One region of the Fictibacillus sp. UD genome, then DNA from elsewhere that is predicted to be linked to it. Evidence: riboswitches for the same ligand, from Rfam matches in the RefSeq annotation. Region 1 holds a riboswitch; each other region holds the start of a gene.
The links. A riboswitch is a leader RNA that binds a small molecule or an ion and turns the genes downstream of it on or off. The one in region 1 is predicted to bind S-adenosylmethionine.

Region 1 (7,453 bases):
TATAGCGTATCAGCATCAATCGTTATACTCAATCTGCTCTCGTACTGAAATTAAGGTGTTTGCTGGAGCATAATGTTCTTTTGAAGAGACACGAGATTTTCTCTGCGATATCCTGCTAAAAACGCTATATTTCTTCAATAACCTCTTTGGCTGATTCTAAAACATGAAAAGTATGGAAGTTAAAACTTTTCTTTAATGACGCGGCTTATTCAATTCTTGAATACACTCTTGAACGAGTGTCACACCTTGGCTCATAGCGGCACCACCGCCAAAAGCAGCAGAAACACCAACGGCCTCTAAGATCTCATTCTCAGAACACCCTTGATCTAAACAGCCTTTTGTATGATAGATAATGCAATATTCATCTTGAGAATAGATACTGATTCCTAAAGCGATCAGCTGCTTATACTTCTCAGAGATCTCACCCTCTTTAAAGCAGTGGCGAGTAAATTCATTAAAAGCATGAGTTAATTCAGGCATATTTTCGTTGTATTTCCCTAAACCTTCTTTATAACGAATCAAGTGGTATTGAGTCGAGTTAGCGCCTGGCAGCGGCTGTTCTTCTTGTTTCATCTCATTCACTCCTGTCACAAAATAGTAAACAGGATTAGTATGAGTTATTCGCAAGCCGGTTATGTAATAAACATCGTAAGTTTTGTCCTTTTGTCGAAAAGCCTATAAATGATTTTGAAGGACTATAAAAAAATTTGAAGGACCATAAATTAATTTTTAGGGCCTATAAAAAAAATTGTAGGCCTATAAAGTTAGTTGAAGGACTATAAAAGTGTTGTAAAGTCATTTTCAATCAAAAAAAACTGACTTAAAAAGTTTAAGTCAGTTCTCTCTCAATTATTCCGTTACCGGTACTACTGCGCCTTCATATTTCTTTTCGATGAAAGCTTGAATTTCTTTTGAACGTAATACTTCTACTAATGCTTTTACTGATTTCTTATCTTTGTCACCTTCACGCACTGTGATGATGTTTACGAATGGTGAATCAGTTCCTTCAAGTGCAATGGCATCTTTTTGTGGATTGAGGCCAGCATCAATCGCATAGTTTGTGTTGATGAGTACAGCATCGCCTTCACCATTTTTATATGCTTTTGGCAGCATTCCTGCATCAACGTCAGCTTTAAATTTAAGTTTCTTTGGATTTTCAGCAATATCTTTTACTTGTGCTTCGTATCCAGCACCCTCTTTAACTTTGATCAAACCTTCTTTTTCAAGCAATGCAAGCATACGGCCGTGATCAGCTACAGAGTTAGACATGATGATTGTTGCGCCTTCTGGCAATTCATCTAATGATTTGTATTTTTTCGAGTAAACACCGATCGGCTCGATGTGGATTCCGCCAGCGTTTTCGAACTTATAGCCATGATCTTTCATTTGTGACTCTAAATAAGGAACGTGCTGAAAGTAGTTAGCACCAATTTCTTTTTCATCTAATGACTTATTCGGCAAAACGTAATCTTGGAATGTTTTGATTTCAAGTTCAACGCCTTTTTCTTTTAAAAGAGGTTTTGCTTCTTCTAGGATTTCAGCGTGTGGAACGTTAGATGCGCCAACAACGATTTTCTCGTCGCTAATTCCGCCTTCTGTTTTATTCCCGCAAGCAGCAAGCGCTACTGTAAGGACAGCTAATAATAGGACTGATAATACTTTTTTCATGTGAAATTCCTCCTTGTTGTCTAAACGTTATCTCTTGTCTAATGCAGTTGTAACACGGTCTCCAATCCATTGGATTACAAATACGATAACCAGGATAAGGACTGTGGAAATCAATGTTACATCCGCGTTATCTCGTTGATAACCTTCCATGTAAGCCAAGTTACCTAAGCCTCCCGCACCAACAACTCCGGCCATTGCCGTGTAACTTACTAGTGCGATCGCTGTAACTGTAATTCCTGATACAAGAGCTGGTGTACTTTCAGGAATTAAAACCTTGAAAATAATCTGAGTGTTTGTAGCACCCATGGACTTCGCAGCTTCAATGACCCCTTTATTAATCTCTCTCAAAGCGATCTCAACCATACGAGCGTAAAATGGGGCTGCTCCTACAATTAAGGCTGGAAGTGCTGCTTCTGCACCAAGCATTGTACCAACGATAAAGCGTGTAAAAGGAATCAATAAAATAATTAAGATAATGAACGGGATCGAACGAAATACGTTAACGATTATCGCTATTACACTGTTTAAAAATTTATTTCCCCATAAGTTTCCAGGAGATGTTAAAAATAAGGCCAGTCCAAGTGCTAAGCCTAGGATGAATGTGATCACGACTGAAATAGCTGACATATATAATGTTTCTTTCGTCGCTTCTAAAAGAACGTCCCATTGTACGTTTGGGAACCATGTACTAAGCATTATGAATCACCTCTACTTCAACCTGCACACTATTTAAGAACTCCATTGCGCGAGATAGTGCAGATTCTGAACCTTTAATCTGGATAAACAACGTGCCATAAGGTCCATTTTGAGTTTGTGTTATTTTACCTTGCAGAATGTTTACATCCACTTCGTAATTTCGAATTAATTCTGTAATTAATGGCTGCCCTGCCCGGCCACCTATAAATGTAAGCTGAACGATTCGTCCTTCTGGGAACTCTTCAATAAATTGTTTGATCGTATCAACGGTTTCTTCAGGCTCTGTTACTTGTTTCACAAAATCCTTCGTGATGGGTTCTTTCGGATTTTTAAAGACATTCAGTACATCGCCTTCTTCAACGACCTTTCCTTTTTCCATTACCGCTACACGATGACAGATCTTTCTGATTACGTGCATCTCATGTGTGATAAGAACAATCGTTAAATCGAGCTTCTGGTTGATTTCAACGAGCAGATCCAGAATGCTGTCTGTCGTTTTAGGATCAAGTGCTGAAGTGGCTTCATCACATAAAAGAACTTTTGGTTCATTCGCAAGTGCACGAGCAATACCAACACGCTGCTTCTGACCGCCACTTAGCTGTGATGGATAAGATCCACCGCGTCCTTCCAATCCAACTAGGTCGATCAGTTCATCAACTCGCTGTTTGATTTTTTCTTTTGGATAGCCAGCAATTTCAAGTGGAAAAGCAATGTTTTCTCTTACCGTTCTAGACCATAGAAGGTTGAAATGCTGAAAGATCATCGAGATTTCTTGTCTAGCTTCTCTTAACTTTTTTGAAGAAAGCTCCGACATGTTTTTACCACCGATTGTAACGGTTCCGCTAGTCGGACGTTCTAACATGTTCAGAATACGAATAAGGGTACTCTTTCCTGCACCACTGTAACCGATAATTCCGTATATTTCTCCTTGTTTTATGTTTAAATCCACCGTATCAACAGCCTTCACTTCACCATCTTTGGTTTGAAAGACTTTACGGACTGATTGTAGATTAATCAAGATTCTTACCTCATTTCTTATAAAAAATAAAGCTGTTTATTGAATTCTCACAGCTGATTTTGAAGGTAGTTGATTTCCTTTTCAGGTGCTCGCTTTCCGCGGGGAAGGCGGTGAGCCACATTCGTAACGTTTCACTCTTAAGTGTCTCACCTGACCGCTTGTCCCGCAGGAGTCTCGCACCTTGCACTCCAATCAACTTGGCAATGATGTCGTTTAAAGAAATTACTAAAAACAAATATTATTTAATCATAGCCAAACAAAAAATGCCTCTCTGCTTCAATATGAGCAGAAAGGCATATAATATTCTATGCACGTTCTCCTCATCTCCCAAGACCTTAATAAAAGTCTTGCAGGAATTGGCACCTTTCTAGATCGAATGCAATGCATACGTTCTAGCGGTTGCCGGGTTTCATAGGGCCAGTCCCTCCACCTCTCGTGATAAGTAAAAAAGTGTTACTTTATTAAGTTAAAGCGTTACATGTTTTGAATCACTGTGAAGAATATTATCATCCTTGTCGATTTGTGTCAAATATTTTTTGCAGTTCTAACTAAAACACCTGCGGAGATTTGTTCCCAATGCGAACTTAAGTAAAAAATGGCTTCCCATTTTAATCGTTGCCTTAGTGTTCCATGAAACTCTATCATCTCTTGCCTCAGCAATGTACTTAGCTTCATCTTCCCTTCTAACATTAAGGAAAGATATTTCGGATTCCCTGTAAATGTTACAGTCCGATTCCTTACTCCTTCTCTGTATTCTATTTTGAGAGTCGTTTCATCCTTGAATTTGAAGCTGGGTTTCACAGGAATATTATAAAGTGAAAGATATGGGCTTTTGGCAATCTGGCTTTCAAAGTAGTAAATATCTAACATAAAAATCCCCCCCGAATTGGTTGTTACTTCACCGATTCGAGAGGAATATTCACATACCTTTATAAACTCTTCGACAGTCGCAAGAAATCGTAATTGGTATTACGACAGGTTTACTCAAAATTAGTGCTTATGTTCATTTTTTTGCTGTTTTTGTTGCTGTTTGTGTTGCTGTTTGTGTTGCTGTTTGTTATCACTTTTGTGATTTTGCTTTTGTGGCTTACCAGCATTTCTCGATTCATATCCGTTTTTGGGTACAGCATTTTTTGTTTCAGGTCTTTTTTCATTTTGCTTTTTATTTATGCTTATATGGTTGTGCTTACTTTTTTTAACTTGTTTTTCGTCTGCCTTTATTTTGATCGGCTTTTGAGCTTTCACAAGATCTTTTTGTGCTTTCTTGTTATGGTGGCTATGATCATGCTCTCGTTTCTTTTGATCCAAGACAGGCTTATCAGATTTTTGCTTAATTTCATGCTGTGATGACTTAATCTTACGAGGATGCGGAACTACTTTAATATCTTTTGAAGAAGCTGTATTAACCTTCAGTTCTTGAAACTTAACTTCTTTGATCTTTTCTTCTTTATATGTTCTTCCATTTTCATTTGCTTTTTGGAATGCAGTATATTTACCCGATGATACTCCAAGCTGCTTTGCTTTTTTACGAGTATCTTCGTTCGATTCTGTAACAGTGATTGCCACAGGATATTGAACAACAGCTTTTTTTACAATAGTATTCAATGCTTTATCCAGCTCTTTTTTAGTCTTTTTATCGCTTGAGCTGTCTGAGACTGAAGTGATCAGCATGGATTGATTATCGTCCATATAACCTTCTGATTCATATGCTTTTATCAGTTGATCTGCGAATTGTTCAAGCGGTATGGACTTATCCTTAGAAAATTCATATTTCTTTATGATATGTTCTGCTTCGTTATTAAAAGCATCAATTTCCACGACACGCATATCCTCATCCACGCCAACTTCTAGGCTTGGATTAATATCAAAACTGACATATGCTGCAGCTGCTTGCTTACTGGTATAAGGGATAAAGCCTGAGAAAAAAAGAAAGGCAACTAGTGCTGCTATAGATAAAGAAATGGATGGCAACACAAAAAGACTCCTTTTTCTTTGCGAAAAATAAGAAGCCTGATACTCATTGCCTATAAGAGGCCTTTTTCCTGCTGGGACTCTTACCGAAACAAATGTTCCATCCTTCATGAGAAGTGTTGCTTTTTTATTCTGAACTTCAATGACAATGCCGCTGCCGTTTTTCAATGATATCCCTCCCGCATGTAGCAGGATCAGTATAAATTACAGGTAAGAGAAGCTGAAACTCTCTTACCATGTAATCATCTTTACCTCACCTTATGGCTGAATGTAAGATTTCAGCGCTTGAAAATCGCCTAAATATATAAGTGATACTGCTATTATATACTTTCGATTTCTCTCTATGGTTTTACGACTACAGGATACCATATTTAATAAATCTTTTATTGGCAATTGCTTTTTTTCCTTTAAAAATGCGGCAAGTTCTTCGTTTTCAGCTAATAAACGTGCAATTTCTTTAGCATTTTCACGTGCATCTACGTGCTTTGGACAATGTTTGCTTAATACTTTAAAGTTTAATCCAAATGTTTTTAGTAACTTTTGGTACTCTTCAATTTCATATACACGATTTTCAACTTGAATCTGGCCTTCAAAATGATCCATCGCAGCTTTTTGCTCTGCGTAACTTTCTTCTAAACGTCCTTCTTCATCTTCCTCGTCTGGCTGTAAGAAGATCAGTCTGTTCTGGCGTACTTCTTTTCGAATATAATCAATCACTCTGCGTCTAATAACCATATCAGCAAATGATAAGAAACGGCTTCCTTGGCCTTCTTGATATTGGTCGATTGCTTCATTGAAGGCAAAAAGACCTACACTAAACTCGTCCATTGTACGATCTATATATTGAGAACAAACTTTAGAAGTTACTTTCTTAATAAATGGTTGGTAATCACCTATAAGTTCATTCCTAAGTTTCTCATCGTTTCTTTCTTGGATCGTTAAAACCTTATCTTCTATGCTAGTTAGTTTATTTTTTGCAATCGGAAATACTGCATTTAAGTTTAAAGATGCCATGATTATCAATCACCTCTGTTAGAAAAATTGCTTTCTGTTTTGTTCGGTTTATTTAAAATTCGTTTGTTTTTGTTTTAAAAATAAAATCATTCTTATTTACCACAATTAAGACGGGAGCAAACATGCTAACAAGCTCTCCTATTCATTTATACCATGACTTTTGACATTTGTAGGATACAGTTCTATAACAATATTACAACGCTCGTAACATTTGTGACGTTATCGTTAAAATACTGAATAAACAAAACAAACTGATAATTTTCATGAAAACTCATTAAACCCTTTTGCATAGTGCTTAACGCTATTTTTATAAAAGAAAAAACACACTCCTTTTTGTTACAAAGAAGTGTGACAGCGACATTAAATTACCATTTTTTTCTTGGGTTTTAACCCCCGAAAAAGTGATTTTTTTATAGAATTAGGACGAAATAAAAAAATTGTGGGGTGTTTCACACATTTTTTTCAACCTATTTATTCCTTTTCAACAATTTTCAACATTGATTGATAAATATTTCCTGCTGATTGGAGCGCATAAATTCGATTAATGACGATTCCCCTCGAAAGGATTAGTAAACATGGCACGCTTGTTACGCCATATTTTGAAGCTAGCTCGGGCATTTCATTAATATTACTTATTCCTACTGCAACATTTTCGCCTTTTTGAACGCGAATGGTTTCTACCGCAACTTCAAACATCTTCTTTCCCATTTTACATGTTCCGCAAAGCGGCGTTTCTAAATATAGAAAGTAAGGTTTGCTTAGCGATTGCTCGATAACGGCATCCCAGTTATTTCGTGTGATTTCATTCATAAATTACTCCATTATTTTTCTAATGGAACTTTTAGCAACCGATCGTCATCTTTAGACGGCTGCCCTCTTCCATCTGTATTGTTCGTTACAATGTACATTTCATTTCCATCAACTAGAATATCACGAATTCGTCCTTCATTGGTAACAATTAAGGTTTGCTTTTTGGAAGATGTCTTAACTTTCATTACACTTTCTCCTCGTAAGGATGCTATATAAATGAATCCTTTTTTATAATGTATCCCAGAAGGCGCCCACGTTTCTTTGCCAGAGTGGATC
Region 2 (7,453 bases), on a different contig from region 1:
CGTATGGAGAAGTGTGTGTATTTCAATGATTCATTTTTCTCTTCAGGGAGAACAGATATTTATAATGGTTCCCAAGAAAAGCTAGGTGAACTTGATTTGAAAAGTGCATTCTCTTCAAGTGTGAATGTAGAGAATGAAAAAGGAGAGGTTGTTGTTGAAGGTGCCTTTCCGTTTTTTTCGAGCAGATGGATCATCACCCAGGCTGATGGGACGGAATTGGGTGAGGTGAAGTCTTCATTTGCATTTTTCTCAAAGCGTTATCGATACTCAACCAATGACCATACGTACGAAATTGAGTCCCCTGCCTTTTCAAAAGAATACACCATCCTTGATGATAATAAGGCGGAAGTGGCAACCTTCAAAAAAGTAAGCGGCTTCTTTCAATCAGCAGCATATGAATTAATGAATCATTCGGATGTATTGCGAACAGAAGAACTGATCGCCGTTGTTATGGGCGTTAACGCGATTGAAAAATGCAAACAATCCAGTGCAGGTGGCGTGAATGGAGGGGCTTAACCTCCGTTTTATTATAAATTGATGTAAAAAAGAAGCTTTCACTCTGATGATGCGCATTTTAGAGTGATTGCTTCTTTTTTAGTCCATTATTGTACGCTCGAAAAAAACACTTTGAGGAAATGTTCGTTTTAAACGAACACATATATTTACACTTGCTCTCCCTCAACTTATTTCCAAGGTAAATAGAAATAATTCCGGGGATAGAATAAATAATTCCGCGGATAGCCTCAATATATCCGCGTATAAAATAATTTATCCGTTTTTCGACACGAATCAACAATTGCCATCGTCCTAAATAACGAGGACGAAGCGGTATAAATCATCATACAATCTCAGTCAACATTCTACTCCGTAATTCCAGCTTGAACGATCTCCACATCTACTTTTACGTTGATCGGAATCTCTGGATACTGCTTTTCCCACTGTTTAAAATTAAATCCTCTCGTTCGGCTCCGCGCCAGATCGCCTAAGCCGATGGGGTCTACTTTCCACTTTTGGAGCTTATCAGCCACTTTGTTAATTTTTTCACTCATTTCTTTTTCAGTTGCCCGTTCAAGCTGTTCGACAAGAGGTGGTTTACTGACAGGGATTTTCGGTGCTTCACTTATACGCCCTTTAATTTTAACCACGATGTCGATTGCAGGAGACTGTTTGACATTCTTAATATGGTACTCTGCTTTTGATGAGATGTTTTGGATGGTGAAGAAACGATCTTTGGTAAATTTCACTTCATAAATCCCTCGTTCAAACGATTCCATTAGCAATTTAAGCATAAAGGATTCTTCAAGGTTAAGTTGCCCGACCATCTTATCATCTTTTAAGATTGCGGTTCCTTTCACCCTGATGCGATCTCCTTGTTTTTCTAATAACGGCAAGTTAGGATCCATTCCTTTTCCGTAAAAGGTGTACAAAAAGCGATGAAGATTGGAGTCTGGGATATTAGAACGCATATTTTGCTGTAAAAGCTGAAACAGATATTTAGAAGGTGTTTCACTAAGTGGGTACTTCTGATCCAACAGCGGTTTCGTACTTCCCTGAACGACAGACAAGTATAGATCACGTCCTAAAGCAGGATCACGCTGCAGGGTATCAACCAATTTATAGATGCCTTTTTCCGCTAAACGATTATCATACAAGGCAACCTCTAAACGGCCGACTTGAAAAGGCTTTGGCGATTCGGCTTGTTCGAGAGCTCTCGCCATTTTACTCGTATGTGTTATTGTAGTAAACACTTGAGAGATAGGCGGTACATCTTCTCCACTTTGAGGAATGGCGACCATCGCGTTTAATTCAACTTTGTTTTTAGAGTGATAATCATAGCCGACCGCTGATACGAGCTGGATGTCTTCTAAAATTCTTTTACTCGGAAAACAACCGGTGAGTAAGGATACTGAAATGATGATGACAAAATATTTTCTAACCATGTTTTGTTTTCCTCACTTTTGTCAAAATAAGCTGGATCACAAAAAGGAACGGAATGTAGAAGTACAGAATGTAAAAGCCAATGTTAGAAACACTGCTGTTCAGGATGTCTACCTGCTGCCGATCGATGACAAGGATACATGAAACAAAGACGACCAAAAGTAATGCTCGTAACGCACTTTTTTGCTTGATTTTATATAACCGGTGCAGGCCGCGGCTGACAGACCACAACCCGATGCATAGGTTAGGCAAGATAACGAAAAGCCAGAGTGCGATTCCTGCGTATTCGAAACGCTGTGCAAAAGGCAGGTCCACGATTTTCCAAAGAGTGAGTGTTGCCCAGATTGTGTGCTGCAGCTGCTCTTGGTTGTAATAAACAAACGAAACGAATATGGTGATAAAGTAGGTGAATATCGTAAAAAGATTGCCAAAGTGTGCCCATTTTTGAGACTTTTCCGGTTGTTTCAGAAACGGCAGGTACAGTAAGATCAATTCAAATCCTAAGTAATTAAGTGTAACGCCTTTCGTTGCCGCTAAGATCTCAGTGATTGAATGGTCAAAAATAGGCAAAAGATTTGTATAATGAGCATCTTTAAGAGCGTAATATTTTAATAAAAATAGAGGCAGTGTTATGAAAAATCCTAATACTGCTAATCCAGCAACAGCTCGTATGCCTCCGACTACAAATGAATAGGCAAGCACCAAAAAGAGGATGGCGATTACCCCTGTCCCGAGCTCTGGGAACATCCAGATTTGAATCACTTCGATATAGGTTCTTAAAACGGTTATAACTGTCGAGATGAAATACAGCAGCAAGAGTAAACTTAACAGACCGCCAACCCATCTTCCAAACAAATTGCGATGAACGCCAACTATATCGGTATTCTCTTTTAAAAGAATGCGATAAATCATCCAAATGATTATGTTGAATGATAGGCCTCCAAGCACTACTGCGATCCAAGCGTCATGACCTGCAGATTTTGCGATGTACCGTTCGAATCCGAGGATACCAACACCAACCTGCATCGTCGTGACCATGTAAAAAACCATATAGGGTGATATCTGTTTGTTTTCACTAATCTGAGACATACATACCCCTCTTTTTTAGTCCTCTATATCATGCTTTTCATTTGAGCGCTTCTTATTCATCCTTTTTTTATCGCTAGGTCTTAATGAGACTGGACGGTTGTATTGCGAACTGAACGGCATACGAATGAGGGCATCTTTCAAATCGTTCATACGCAGCGGATAAAGCGGCGCAATATATGGTCTGCCAAGTGACGTTAACTTCAACAGATGAGATAAGATGAAAGCAAAGCAAATTGTTACACCAAGAACACCTAAAAATTGTGCAAACAATAAAAAGGGAAAGCGCAGCAGACGGATCGTGTTACTCATCTGATAAACAGGTGTTGTAAAAGATGCGAGCGCGGCTAACGCGACAATGATCAAGAGAACATTGCTTGTGAGTCCAGCTTGAACAGCGGCCGTTCCAATAACAATACCGCCTACGATCCCGATCGTCTGACCGACTTTAGTTGGCAGTCTCGCTCCTGCCTCGCGCAGCAGCTCGATTGAAAGTTCTAATACCATTGCCTCAAGGATAGGCGGAAAAGGAATATCATTTCGTGACGCGACAAGTGTCGCCAACAGATTTTCAGGAATCATCTCATAATGAAACGTTAAAACCGCGACATAAAGTGGTGTGGATAACACGGAAAACATGACTGCCATCAAACGGATCAAACGAAAAGCAGAAGCTAAAACCCAGTTTAGGAAGTAGTCTTCAAAGGCTGAGAAAAACTCAACGATTGTTGTTGGTCCTGTCAGTGCATGTGGTGAACCGTCCGCCATAATGGCAACTTTTCCTTCCGCCAATACACTCGCCACACGGTCAGGACGTTCAGTGTCAATCAGCTGTGGAAAAGGTGAGTTTCCATTGTCAGAAATCATTTGGTTGATATAAGAGCTGTCTACAACATGATCATATTCAATATCATTGACTCGTTGGATCGCCGTATTTACGTTTTCAGGATCAGCGATTCCATCTATGTAGATAATGGCAACTCTTGTTTTCGTGAGTTTACCAACGCGCACCTCTTTAACTATAAACTCTGGAATCGGCAGTCTTTTTCGTATGAGGTTCAAGTTCGTATCGAGTGATTCTACGAATGCTTCTTTAGGACCAACTACGCTGAACTCGGTTTCTGGAATCGAGATTTGCCTATTCTCTGTTGAAAGACTGGGTATCATCAGACATTCTGTATCCTCTTTATTCATCTGTAAAAGAATAAAGCCTTCTGTTACCTTGTTTGCGATATCGCGAACATCTTTCGTTTTTACTATGCCATCTAAAGGCAAGTGTTTCTGTACATCATCCAGATTTTTTAGGGGAAGATCTGTGATATAAGGCAATAAATCACGGTGAACAAATTCCGGGTTTACGAGAGTTTTAAAATATGAGATATAAAATGTGCTCGCAGATGATTGTTTAACGGTTGAAAAGTCGGCAGAAGCACTTAATTTTTGCATCAACTCTTGAAAGGTTAAAGAATCTCGATTATTGGTCTGTTTTGGTTCGGGCTGTTTTTTCTTTTTCTTAAAAAAGTTCACGTGTGGCACCCACTCGTTTTTGAAGTAAGTTATTTTCCTAGCATTTCCTCTGGATTTAATAATATTCTTTGTGTGCGAGGTTGTCGGTTTTATCTCCCTTAAGAGAAAAGGTGAGTGTTGCCATTGCTGCAACGACAGAATTAAGAAACACAAGGAGTTCAGAATAATTCGAAAAAAGTGTTTGACATTACATGGATTTCCTGTAATAATACAAAGTAATTTGATATGAACACTCTTATTAAGAGCAGGTGGAGGGAATTAGCCCTATGAAACCCGGCAACCATTCGTACTGAATAGTCAGTATGGAAACGGTGCTAAATCTAACAGCGGTCACGCTGAGAGATGAGAGGAAATCGGATCTTTTTTCGAGAAGCCTTCTGTCTCTTTTATGAGCTCAGAAGGCTTTTTGCATGCTGCCTCTTGAAGAGTTTTTATCAAACAAAAATATAGAGAACTAGAGGATAGGGGATTAGATCATGAAAAGAATCATTCAAGTTTTACTCGCAAGTTTGGCAGTGTTTGTGTTAACAGCTTGTGGATCATCAGCAGCAAATGGCGGGGAGAAAACCGAAAAGCTCGTCGTTGGGGCATCGAACGTACCGCATGCTGAAATCTTAGAAGAAGCAAAACCACTTTTGAAAGAAAAAGGAATTGACTTAGAAATCGTTAAATTCCAAGACTACATTCTGCCGAATAAATCACTTTATGAAAAAGAAATCGATGCGAACTACTTTCAGCATATTCCATATTTAACACAGCAAGTGAAGGACAATCCAAAGTACAAGTTTGAAAACGCAGGTGCGGTTCATCTCGAGCCTATGGGAGTTTATTCGAAAAGACATAAGTCATTAAAGGATCTTCCGAAAGGCGCGAAAATTATCTTAAGTAACTCAGTAGCTGAGCACGGTCGAATTCTTTCCATTTTTGAAGCAGAAGGACTAATCAAGCTAAAAGAAGGAAAAGGCTATGAAGCGCAGCTAAGTGATATTGTAGAAAATCCGAAGAACTTAGAATTTGTGGCAGACATTGACCCAGGCCTTTTAACGAAGGCATATGAACACGATGAAGGCGATGCGATTGTAATCAACACAAACTTTGCGATTGATGCTGATCTGAATCCGAAAAAAGATTCTATCGCACTAGAAGGGTCTGAATCACCATTTGCGAACATCATCACGGTTCGTGAAGGAGACAAAGATAAAAAAGCAATCAAAACATTGCTAGAAGTGCTTCACTCAAAAGAGATCACAGACTTTATCGACAAAGAGTATAAAGGGTCTGTACTTGCAGTAACAGAGTAAGCGAAGAAGAAGCTGTCACGAAGGAGAATCCTCCTTAATGGCGGCTTCTTTTATTTGAAAGTCACTTTACAAAAATGAAAGCAAGTACAATAGAAGAGTTTCCGCTAATGCTTTGCTATAATCAAATGTAATCAGACATTGCTGTGGAAGGAAGAAATGAAGTGAGAAGAAGGTATCATATGATGATTTGCCTAACGATGCTCATCGTATTTTTAACGGCATGCGGAGGACAGGGGCAAGATCAATTGAACAAACAAAAATCTCAAGACAGAGTGGAACTTACCATATCAGCCGCAGCTAGTTTGCAGGATGTGTTAAATGAAGTCGCCGCTGTCTATGAAAAAGAACATCCGAATGTAAAGATTACATATAACTTTGGAGCGTCAGGAGCACTGCAACAGCAGATCGCACAAGGTGCACCTGTTGATCTGTTCTTCTCAGCCGCAGAAGATAAATATGATGAACTTGTAAAAGAGGGATTCATCGAAGAAAACTCAGGAACAGATCTTTTGCGTAACGAATTGGTGCTAATCGTTTCAACCAACTCAAAAATAAACAGGTTTGAGGATTTACCGAAAGCCAACCGAATATCAATCGGAACGCCAGAGTCTGTGCCAGCTGGAACGTACGCGAAAGAAACACTTGAAAACTTAAATCTATGGAACGAGACCGAAAAGAAAATGGTCTATGCAAAAGATGTGCGTCAAGTATTAACCTATGTAGAAACGGGAAACGTAGACGCTGGAATCGTTTATAAAACAGATGCCGTGATCTCGGATAAAGTAAGAATTGCAGCAACCGCAAACGAGCAAACACATTCACCTATCGTCTACCCCGTTGGTGTTATTAAAGACAGCTCACACCAGAAAGAAGCCAAGGAGTTTTATGAATTCCTGAAAAAAGAAGAGTCGATCAAAACCTTTGAAGACAATGGATTTAAGCAGGTAGAAAATTAGATGGCGATCGACTTTTGGTCACCAGTCAAACTGTCGTTAGGAATTGCACTAGTTGCGGCAATCCTCGTAATCGCTGCAGGTTTATTTTTTGGACGGATGATGGCTCACAAAAAATTTAAAGGGAAATCTGTTGTTGAAACGTTCTTTTTACTGCCATTAGTGCTGCCGCCTACGGTCGTTGGTTTTCTTCTGATTGTTTTATTCGGGAGAAATGGTCCAGTCGGGCAACTCATACAATGGTTATTTCACCAGCCGATCATGTTTTCATGGTGGGCCGCAGTAATCGCGTCTTCGGTTGTTGCATTTCCTCTCATGTATCAATCGGCAAAATCGGGTTTCGAGTCCATTGACGGAGATATTGAAAATGCGGCACGTGTAGATGGAGCGAATGAATGGCATGTTTTTATGAGGATATCCATTCCTTTAGCACTTAGGGCCATCATATCCGGTGCCATTTTAAGTTTTGCCCGAGCTTTGGGAGAGTTCGGTGCAACTCTCATGTTTGCGGGGAATATTCCTGGAAAAACGCAAACGGTATCTACCGCAATCTACATAGCGATTGACTCTGGTAACATGGATCTTGCCTGGATGTGGGTAGCAAGTGTTGTTGGAATTTCTTTCTTGATGTTAATTTCTGTAAATCGA
Region 3 (7,453 bases), on a different contig from region 1:
AAAAAAAGGATTTTTTTCGACAGTTACCGAATATATGTTTCATAAATCGTATTTTCATAAAAGAAAGAGGAACATCTTATGAAAGAGACATTTGACTTGATTGACTATGCTTTGCAAAAAAGTGGACTTGAAGAGCTTAAAGATCCAACGCAAGTCCAATACTTAGGCGAAGGAGCTTGGCATTATGCATATCTCGTTCAGCTGCGCATAGGTGACCCAGTGGTCGTTCGATTCCCTAAAGCAGAAGCATACGGCAGAAAAATTGAGTTTGATGAAGCGGCTTCTTATGCCGAATATGCCGGTACAAAAGCCTACTATGAGCTAGCTAATTCCGTTAAGCCTGGAATATGCCCAGAATTCTTTTACTACCATGTAGAAAAAGACAAAACGTTTACGGTCGAGTCGTATGCAGGTAAAGCCATAAAACTAGAACATTTTACATATGTAGAGGCGTTCCAAGTCGGCGCGGAATTAGGCGAGTTCTTCAGAAATATGAATACCGCAAAACATGGGTTAAAAGGCTTTGGTTATCTGCAATGGAACGGGAATAAAATTGAAGGTCAGATCAAATCAAGTGCTTCTGCATTTATGAAAGAAGAGAACGAAGAGTATATCTCTGATTTTAAAAAATTTATGAATACTTATAATAGCTCTATACATCCAGCAGCTCTTATTCAGCTTCAAGAATGTATGAAGAATAGAGAGATTGATGAGCATAATATTACATTTGCAAATCAAGATACGTCCCCGGAAAATGTATTGATTCACCTTGACGGAAGAGTAAGTTTAATTGATCCTGTACCAATTTTATACAGCGGGGATTCATTAGCAGGAAACTTTCTCAATAACTACCGAACACTGTTTCCGACATTTTATAACGCGCCACGATACGCAAAACATGAATTTGATCGTTTTGAAGACAGATTGCACAGAATGGCAGATGGATTTTTAGAAGGATACTCTAATGGCGACCTTATTGTAAAACAGAGAGTGAAACAAGAAGAGTTCATTCAGTTGACAAGTTTAGCTGCATCGCATTGGGAACTGCTCCAGTCTGATGAATTAACGTCTGAACAAAAAATTCGTTACGGAGAAAGGGAGGCAATCGCCAACCGAATACCGGTACTTGTGAAAAGGATTGAAGAATTTCAGTGGACTGATGAAAAAAGTGGAACAAAGTTAGCATAACTGGCATAGCATGGGCATAATCTTAATTCAAAGCTGACAGTTGAACACTAAGTATTTTGTATAACTTTTATGATTTTTCAAAAAACGGTTGACTTTCTAAAACGTCTTCCTCTATAATCCTATTCAAGAACAAAACAAACATCAGCACGGTAATGTGTTAAACATAATTTAATTATCTCTTATCCAGAGAGGCGGAGGGACTAGGCCCGATGAAGCCCGGCAACCAACAAACCACATTTGGTTTGGAAAGGTGCCAATTCCTACAGATCGTTTTTGATCTGAAAGATAAGAGGAGGACCAAAACCCTCTTCTTAGGAAGGGGGTTTTTCTTTTTCCCCTTATTTTTCTTCAACATAAAACTTCACACCGTAATCCATTTTCATTTTAAAAATTGCATATGAGACAAGGGAAAAGTACTAACCTTTATCCCTAGTTTTCCTATAGATTTTATTAACTTAAATTCACAAAATACAAGGAGAGATTAACATGACAAAATCTTTTGACGGATACGACATTGAGACATTGCTTTTACACGGAGGGCAAGCGCCCGATCCAACGACAGGTTCGCGAGCAGTGCCAGTCTATCAAACTACTTCCTATGTTTTTTCAGATACCGATCACGCACAAAGTCTATTCGCACTTGATGAGCCTGGAAACATTTACAGCCGAATTGGAAACCCGACAGTGGATGTGTTTGAAAAAAGAGTAGCTCTCTTAGAAGACGGTGTTGCAGCGGTAGCTACTTCATCAGGCATGTCAGCCATCGCCCTAGCCATTCTTAATATCGCACATGCTGGTGATGAGATCGTTGCTGCTACAAATCTGTATGGCGGAACGTACAACTTATTTTCTACTACTCTACCGAAATACGGAATCAACGTAAAATTCGTTGATGCTGAAGATCCAGAGAATTTCCGAAAGGCGGTTACACCAAATACGAAGGCTTTTTTCGCTGAAACAATCGGAAACCCGAGCCTGAATGTTCTAGATATTGAAGCAGTAGCGGACATCGCGCATGAAAATGGAGTGCCGCTGCTCATTGATAACACGTTCGCGACACCATATGTAACAAAGCCTTTAAGCTGGGGAGCTGATATCGTCATCCATTCGGCTACAAAATGGATCGGCGGTCACGGAACAGCAATTGGAGGAGTGGTGGTTGACGGAGGACGTTTTAATTGGAACTCAGAAAAGTACCCGGGATTCACGGAGCCTGATAGAAGCTATAACGGACTTCGATATGCAAATGATTTTGGAACGTTGGCATTTGCAACGAAACTGCGTGTCCAGTTATTACGAGATTTTGGAGCTTGCTTAAGCCCGCATAATGCGTTTCTTCTTTTACAAGGTTTAGAGACGCTGCACTTAAGAGTAGAAAAACATGCAAAAAATGCGCAGGAAGTTGCGGAGTATCTTGAAAAACATCCAGCAGTCGATTGGGTGTCCTACCCTGGGCTAACATCTCACCGAAGTCATGAACTGGCTAAAAAGTACTTAAGCAACGGCTTCGGTTCAATCGTAAACTTTGGAATTAAAGGGGGACACGATGCAGGCCGCAAAGTAATTAACAACATTTCACTATGGTCACATGTTGCAAACGTGGGAGATGCGAAATCATTAATTATCCATCCTGCTTCAACAACACATCAGCAGCTAAGCGGTGAAGAGTTGCTAGCAACAGGTGTTACAGAAGAGCTCATTCGCTTATCGATCGGACTTGAATCGGTGAAAGATTTAACGAATGATCTTGATCGCGCCATTCAAGTCGCAACTGGCATTGGATCTGATAAAACAGAAATCACAATCAATGATGAAGGGGTCATTCGCTGGGCGCTGCAATCATCAATATACAGATCAACAGAGAACGGCCAAGAAATTCAACGGCCAAAGACACTTGCTATAGTGGGCTTAAGTTCAAATCCAGCAAGACCAAGTCACAGACTTGCAAGAAAAATGCAGCGCCTCGGATATAAGGTTGTTCCGGTTAACCCAAGAGAAACCGAAGTGCTTGATGAAGAAGCCTATCCAGATCTGAAGTCCATCCCGTTTCCAATTGACGTTGTTCAAGTGTTTAGAAGTCCTGAAGCAGCGGTTGAACTGGCGAAAGAAGCGGCTATTACTCAGCCGAAAGTGTTCTGGCTGCAAGAAGGCGTTATTTCACCAGAAGCAGCAAGGATTGCAAAAGATGCAGGGATTGATGTTGTTCATAACAGATGTACGTACAAAGAAGCTCAGCGTTTAAGAGGAACGATTGCAACATACGCTTGTGAATTATAAATGTTATTGATTAAAGGTGATTTTTGTACGATCTTCTTTGCAAGTTGATTGGAGTGCAAGATGCGAGACTCCTACAAGGAGCAGCGGGACAGGTGAGACACATCAAGTGCAAAGCAACTATGTGGCTCACCGCACGCCCCGTGGAAAGCGAACATTCTAGAAAGGAAATCAACCACTTCCAGAAGGAACATTAGAAACAGCTCAAAGACAAAGAGATAAAAGTGGAGGGAAACACATTATGAAAATTTGGCAGAAAATATCGCTGGTGGTAAGCATCGCTGGCGCATTGGTTTTAGCAGGCTGTTCAAGCTCTGCAAAAGAAGGAGAAAAACCTGAGAAAATCAGATTGGATTACGCATTTTATTCGCCAACAAGCTTAGCACTTAAAAAATTTGGCTGGGCAGAAGAAACGTTTAAAAAAGAAGGCATTGAAGTGGAATGGGTTCAGAGCCAGGGAAGCAACAAAGCACTTGAGTTCTTGAATTCAGATAGTGTTGATTTCGGATCTACTGCTGGTGCTGCTGCACTTATCGCAAAAGACAAAGGAGCACCAATTGAATCGGTTTACATCTATTCACAGCCTGAATGGACAGCACTTGTTGCTAAGAATGGTTCACCGATTAAGGATGTGAAAGACCTTAAAGGTAAAAAGGTAGCGGCAACTTTCGGAACGGATCCGCACATCTTCTTACTTCGAGCTCTTGCTGATGCTGGCCTTTCTGCAAAAGACGTACAAATCGTAAATCTGCAGCACGCAGACGGTGCCAACGCCTTACTAAAAGGGCAAGTGGATGCTTGGGCCGGCTTAGATCCGCATATGGCCAGAACAGAAGTAGAATCCGGTGCACAGTACATCTACCGTAACCCTGATTTTAATACGTATGGAACGTTAAACGTACGATCTGAGTTTGCAAAAAACCACCCGAAGCAGGTGGAACAAGTGATTGAGCTATACGAAAAAGCAAGAAAATGGACACTGGAAAATCCTGAAGAAGCAGCAAAACTTTTATCTGAAGAGGCGGGGATTAAAGAAGATGTCGCAAAAAAACAACTCCAACGAAATAACTTCTCGGAACCTGTTCCAGGATCACAGCACGAAAAAGCTATATCGGCTGCAGGCGAAGTTCTCCAGGCAGAAGAGATTGTCAAAAAAGATACTGACGTCCAAAAGCTTGTAAGTGAACTGATCAATCCAAAATACGCAGAGAAAGTAGTCAAAAAATAAAGAGTGAGAGGAGGAAGTGTCGATGATATCTGAAACACAAAAATGGAAATTGGGACAGAGAGCTTCCCCTCAAAAGCTCTCTACTTCAAAAGGATTATTTCAGATTGGCAGAGGATTTGTTTTAGGGTCCATTCTGCCTGTCATCCTTCTCATAGCCTGGGAGATTGCCGCTAGAGCAGGACTTCTTGCTCCACACCTGCTTCCGGCACCAAGCGTTATTTTAGAGAAAATAACGAGTATGTATAGAGACGGTTCTCTTTTTGGTCACGTGTCCATCACTTTGACTCGTGTCTTTCTAGGTTTCGCAATCGGTACAATAGCAGCAGTTGTGATTGGGGCGATCGTTGGTTACGCCAAAACGGCTGAACAGGTCTTAGATCCATTATTTCAAGCGTTCCGTTCTATTCCTTCTCTTGCTTGGGTACCGCTTTTTATTCTTTGGATGGGGATTGGAGAACCTTCAAAGATTTCATTGATAGCAGTGGGCGTGTTCTTCCCGGTGTATTTGAATATCGTGGCAGGCATTCAAGGCGTTGACCGTAAGCTGATCGAAGTAGGAAGAATTTATCAACTCACACCCTTTCAGTTAACGAAGCGCATTATCTTGCCAGCTGCATTGCCATCGTTCATCACAGGTATGCGAAGCGGACTGGGACTTGGCTGGATGTTTGTAGTAGCAGCAGAACTGATGGGAGCTAGTGAAGGGTTAGGCTATCTGCTTGTTGTCGGACAGAACACGTATTCACCGGACACGGTTATTGCGAGCATACTGCTGTTTGCCATACTCGGAAAAGGTACAGATGCGTTATTGAAATGGATTGAATATCGCTCGTTAAAATGGCAAGACAGCATAAACAATCAGGTGTAGAAGGAGGGGAAAAGGATGCTGAATGTAAAACGATTAAAACGAACGTTTAATAACGATCAAGCGGGGTTTCAAAACATCAACTTCTCTGTAGATAAGGGAGAAATCATTGGTATTTTAGGTACGAGCGGATGCGGTAAGAGCACGTTGCTACGAGTGTTATCGGGGCTTGATCCACATTATGAAGGCAAGATATCAAGTAATGAAGAAAGCAATGGAGTCGGTATGATGTTTCAGGAACCTCGCCTTCTGCCGTGGCTCTCAGTAAGCAAAAACATTTCATTCGGCTTAAAAAAAGAAGAAAGAACTTCTAATAAATATCAAACCTATTTAGACCTTGTTGGCCTTAAGGGTTTTGAAAATCATTATCCGAAAGACTTATCTGGCGGAATGGCGCAGCGGACTGCGATTGCCAGAGCGCTCATTACAGAACCAGAAGTTCTCCTTTTAGATGAACCGTTCAGTGCTCTAGATGCTTTTACAAAAATGCAGCTGCAAGATCTTCTATTATCGATCTGGCAAAAAAAGAAAACAACGATGCTCCTCGTCACGCATGACATTGACGAAGCGCTCTATCTATGTGATCGAATACTCATTTTAAAAGGTCAGCCAGGCGAGGTTTACGCTGAAGTCCTGGTCGAGAAACCAAAGCCTAGAACACGTGGAGATGCGTATCTATCCAAACAAAAAGCGCACATCTTAAATCTACTAAACGTCGAAAAGAAAGCTGCAGGTGATCCGCAATGACAAGACTAGCCACCATACAGCCAGTCGCTGGAACACACAATATTGATACAGATAGAGTCGATGTTCCTTTCTCATGGGACTTCGTAAAAGACAAATTCAACAGAAGACTAGACGGAAAAACAAACATGGCTTACGAATGTGTGGACCGTCATGTCGAAGAGGGCAGAGGAGAAAAGACGGCTCTCCATTATATAGATGATTCTGAAGAATACCGAATTAGTTACGAAGAGCTCAAGGAATCAACGGACGAATGGGCAGCGGTTCTAAAAAAGCATGGTGTGAAGAAAGGGGATTTTGTATTCGTATTCCTGCCTAAACACCCTCATTGTCACATTGCGATGCTTGCAGCAATTAAGCTAGGAGCCATTGTTGGACCTTTATTTGAAGCATTTATGTCAGATGCAGTAAGAGATCGTATCGCAGATTGTGAAGGAACGTTTTTAATTACGGATCGTGATCTTTATAAGCGAGTACCGCGTCAAGAACTGCCAAGTCTTCACACTGTGTTTTTAACAGATGGAGAAGGTGAAAATGGAGAAATCTCATTACTAGATGAGCTAAAGAACGTTGATAACACAGATTGTCTGATTGAATGGGTAGACCCGGAACATGGGTTGAACATCCACTATACGTCAGGTTCAACTGGGAAACCTAAAGGGATTATTCATGCTCATCGTGCCATGGGACAGCAATACTTAACAGGTCGCTGGGTCTTAGATATTACAGAAGATGATGTTTATTGGTGCACGGCACATCCTGGATGGGTAACAGGAACCGTTTATGGTGTGTTCGCTCCACTGTTGAACGGAGCAACGATTGTCGTTCACGGTGGCAGATTTAAAGCGGAAACGTGGTATGAAACACTGCAAAAAACAGGAGTGACCGTATGGTATAGCGCGCCTACAGCTTTTCGGATGATGATGGCAAAAGGAAATCAGCTGCCTGAGGAATACGATTTATCAAATCTCCGTCACATCTTGAGTGTGGGAGAGCCGTTGAATCCTGAAGTAATTTATTGGGGAAAGAATATACTTGGAAAAAGAATTCATGATACGTGGTGGATGACTGAAACGGGTGCACAGCTGATCGTCAACCTGCCGACCGAACCGATCAAACCGGGTTCAATGGGTAAAGCATTTCCGGGCATTTCA

Region 2: another riboswitch for S-adenosylmethionine. It lies ahead of P8610_RS04780 (MetQ/NlpA family ABC transporter substrate-binding protein); the one in region 1 lies ahead of P8610_RS09705 (methionine ABC transporter ATP-binding protein).
Region 3: another riboswitch for S-adenosylmethionine. It lies ahead of P8610_RS14025 (PLP-dependent aspartate aminotransferase family protein); the one in region 1 lies ahead of P8610_RS09705 (methionine ABC transporter ATP-binding protein).

What each region holds. Positions count from the first base shown of each region.
Region 1 covers NZ_JARUHH010000004.1:320,298-327,750, reverse strand. Annotated here, with positions in the region: gene P8610_RS09720 (carboxymuconolactone decarboxylase family protein) at 193-573, opposite strand; gene P8610_RS09715 (MetQ/NlpA family ABC transporter substrate-binding protein) at 850-1,668, opposite strand; gene P8610_RS09710 (methionine ABC transporter permease) at 1,696-2,364, opposite strand; gene P8610_RS09705 (methionine ABC transporter ATP-binding protein) at 2,357-3,382, opposite strand; SAM riboswitch class I at 3,700-3,827, opposite strand; gene P8610_RS09700 (hypothetical protein) at 3,908-4,252, opposite strand; gene P8610_RS09695 (anti-sigma-I factor RsgI family protein) at 4,373-5,521, opposite strand; gene sigI (RNA polymerase sigma-I factor) at 5,612-6,367, opposite strand; gene P8610_RS09685 (thioredoxin family protein) at 6,839-7,177, opposite strand; gene P8610_RS09680 (PQQ-dependent sugar dehydrogenase) at 7,189-7,453, opposite strand, start outside.
Region 2 covers NZ_JARUHH010000002.1:227,571-235,023, reverse strand. Annotated here, with positions in the region: gene P8610_RS04800 (hypothetical protein) at 4-516, shown strand; gene P8610_RS04795 (Ger(x)C family spore germination protein) at 861-1,940, opposite strand; gene P8610_RS04790 (GerAB/ArcD/ProY family transporter) at 1,933-3,027, opposite strand; gene P8610_RS04785 (spore germination protein) at 3,043-4,551, opposite strand; SAM riboswitch class I at 4,784-4,900, shown strand; gene P8610_RS04780 (MetQ/NlpA family ABC transporter substrate-binding protein) at 5,028-5,852, shown strand; gene modA (molybdate ABC transporter substrate-binding protein) at 6,014-6,808, shown strand; gene modB (molybdate ABC transporter permease subunit) at 6,809-7,453, shown strand, end outside.
Region 3 covers NZ_JARUHH010000008.1:106,139-113,591, reverse strand. Annotated here, with positions in the region: gene P8610_RS14030 (hypothetical protein) at 79-1,188, shown strand; SAM riboswitch class I at 1,365-1,480, shown strand; gene P8610_RS14025 (PLP-dependent aspartate aminotransferase family protein) at 1,675-3,465, shown strand; gene P8610_RS14020 (aliphatic sulfonate ABC transporter substrate-binding protein) at 3,704-4,690, shown strand; gene P8610_RS14015 (ABC transporter permease) at 4,713-5,558, shown strand; gene P8610_RS14010 (ABC transporter ATP-binding protein) at 5,574-6,302, shown strand; gene acsA (acetate--CoA ligase) at 6,299-7,453, shown strand, end outside.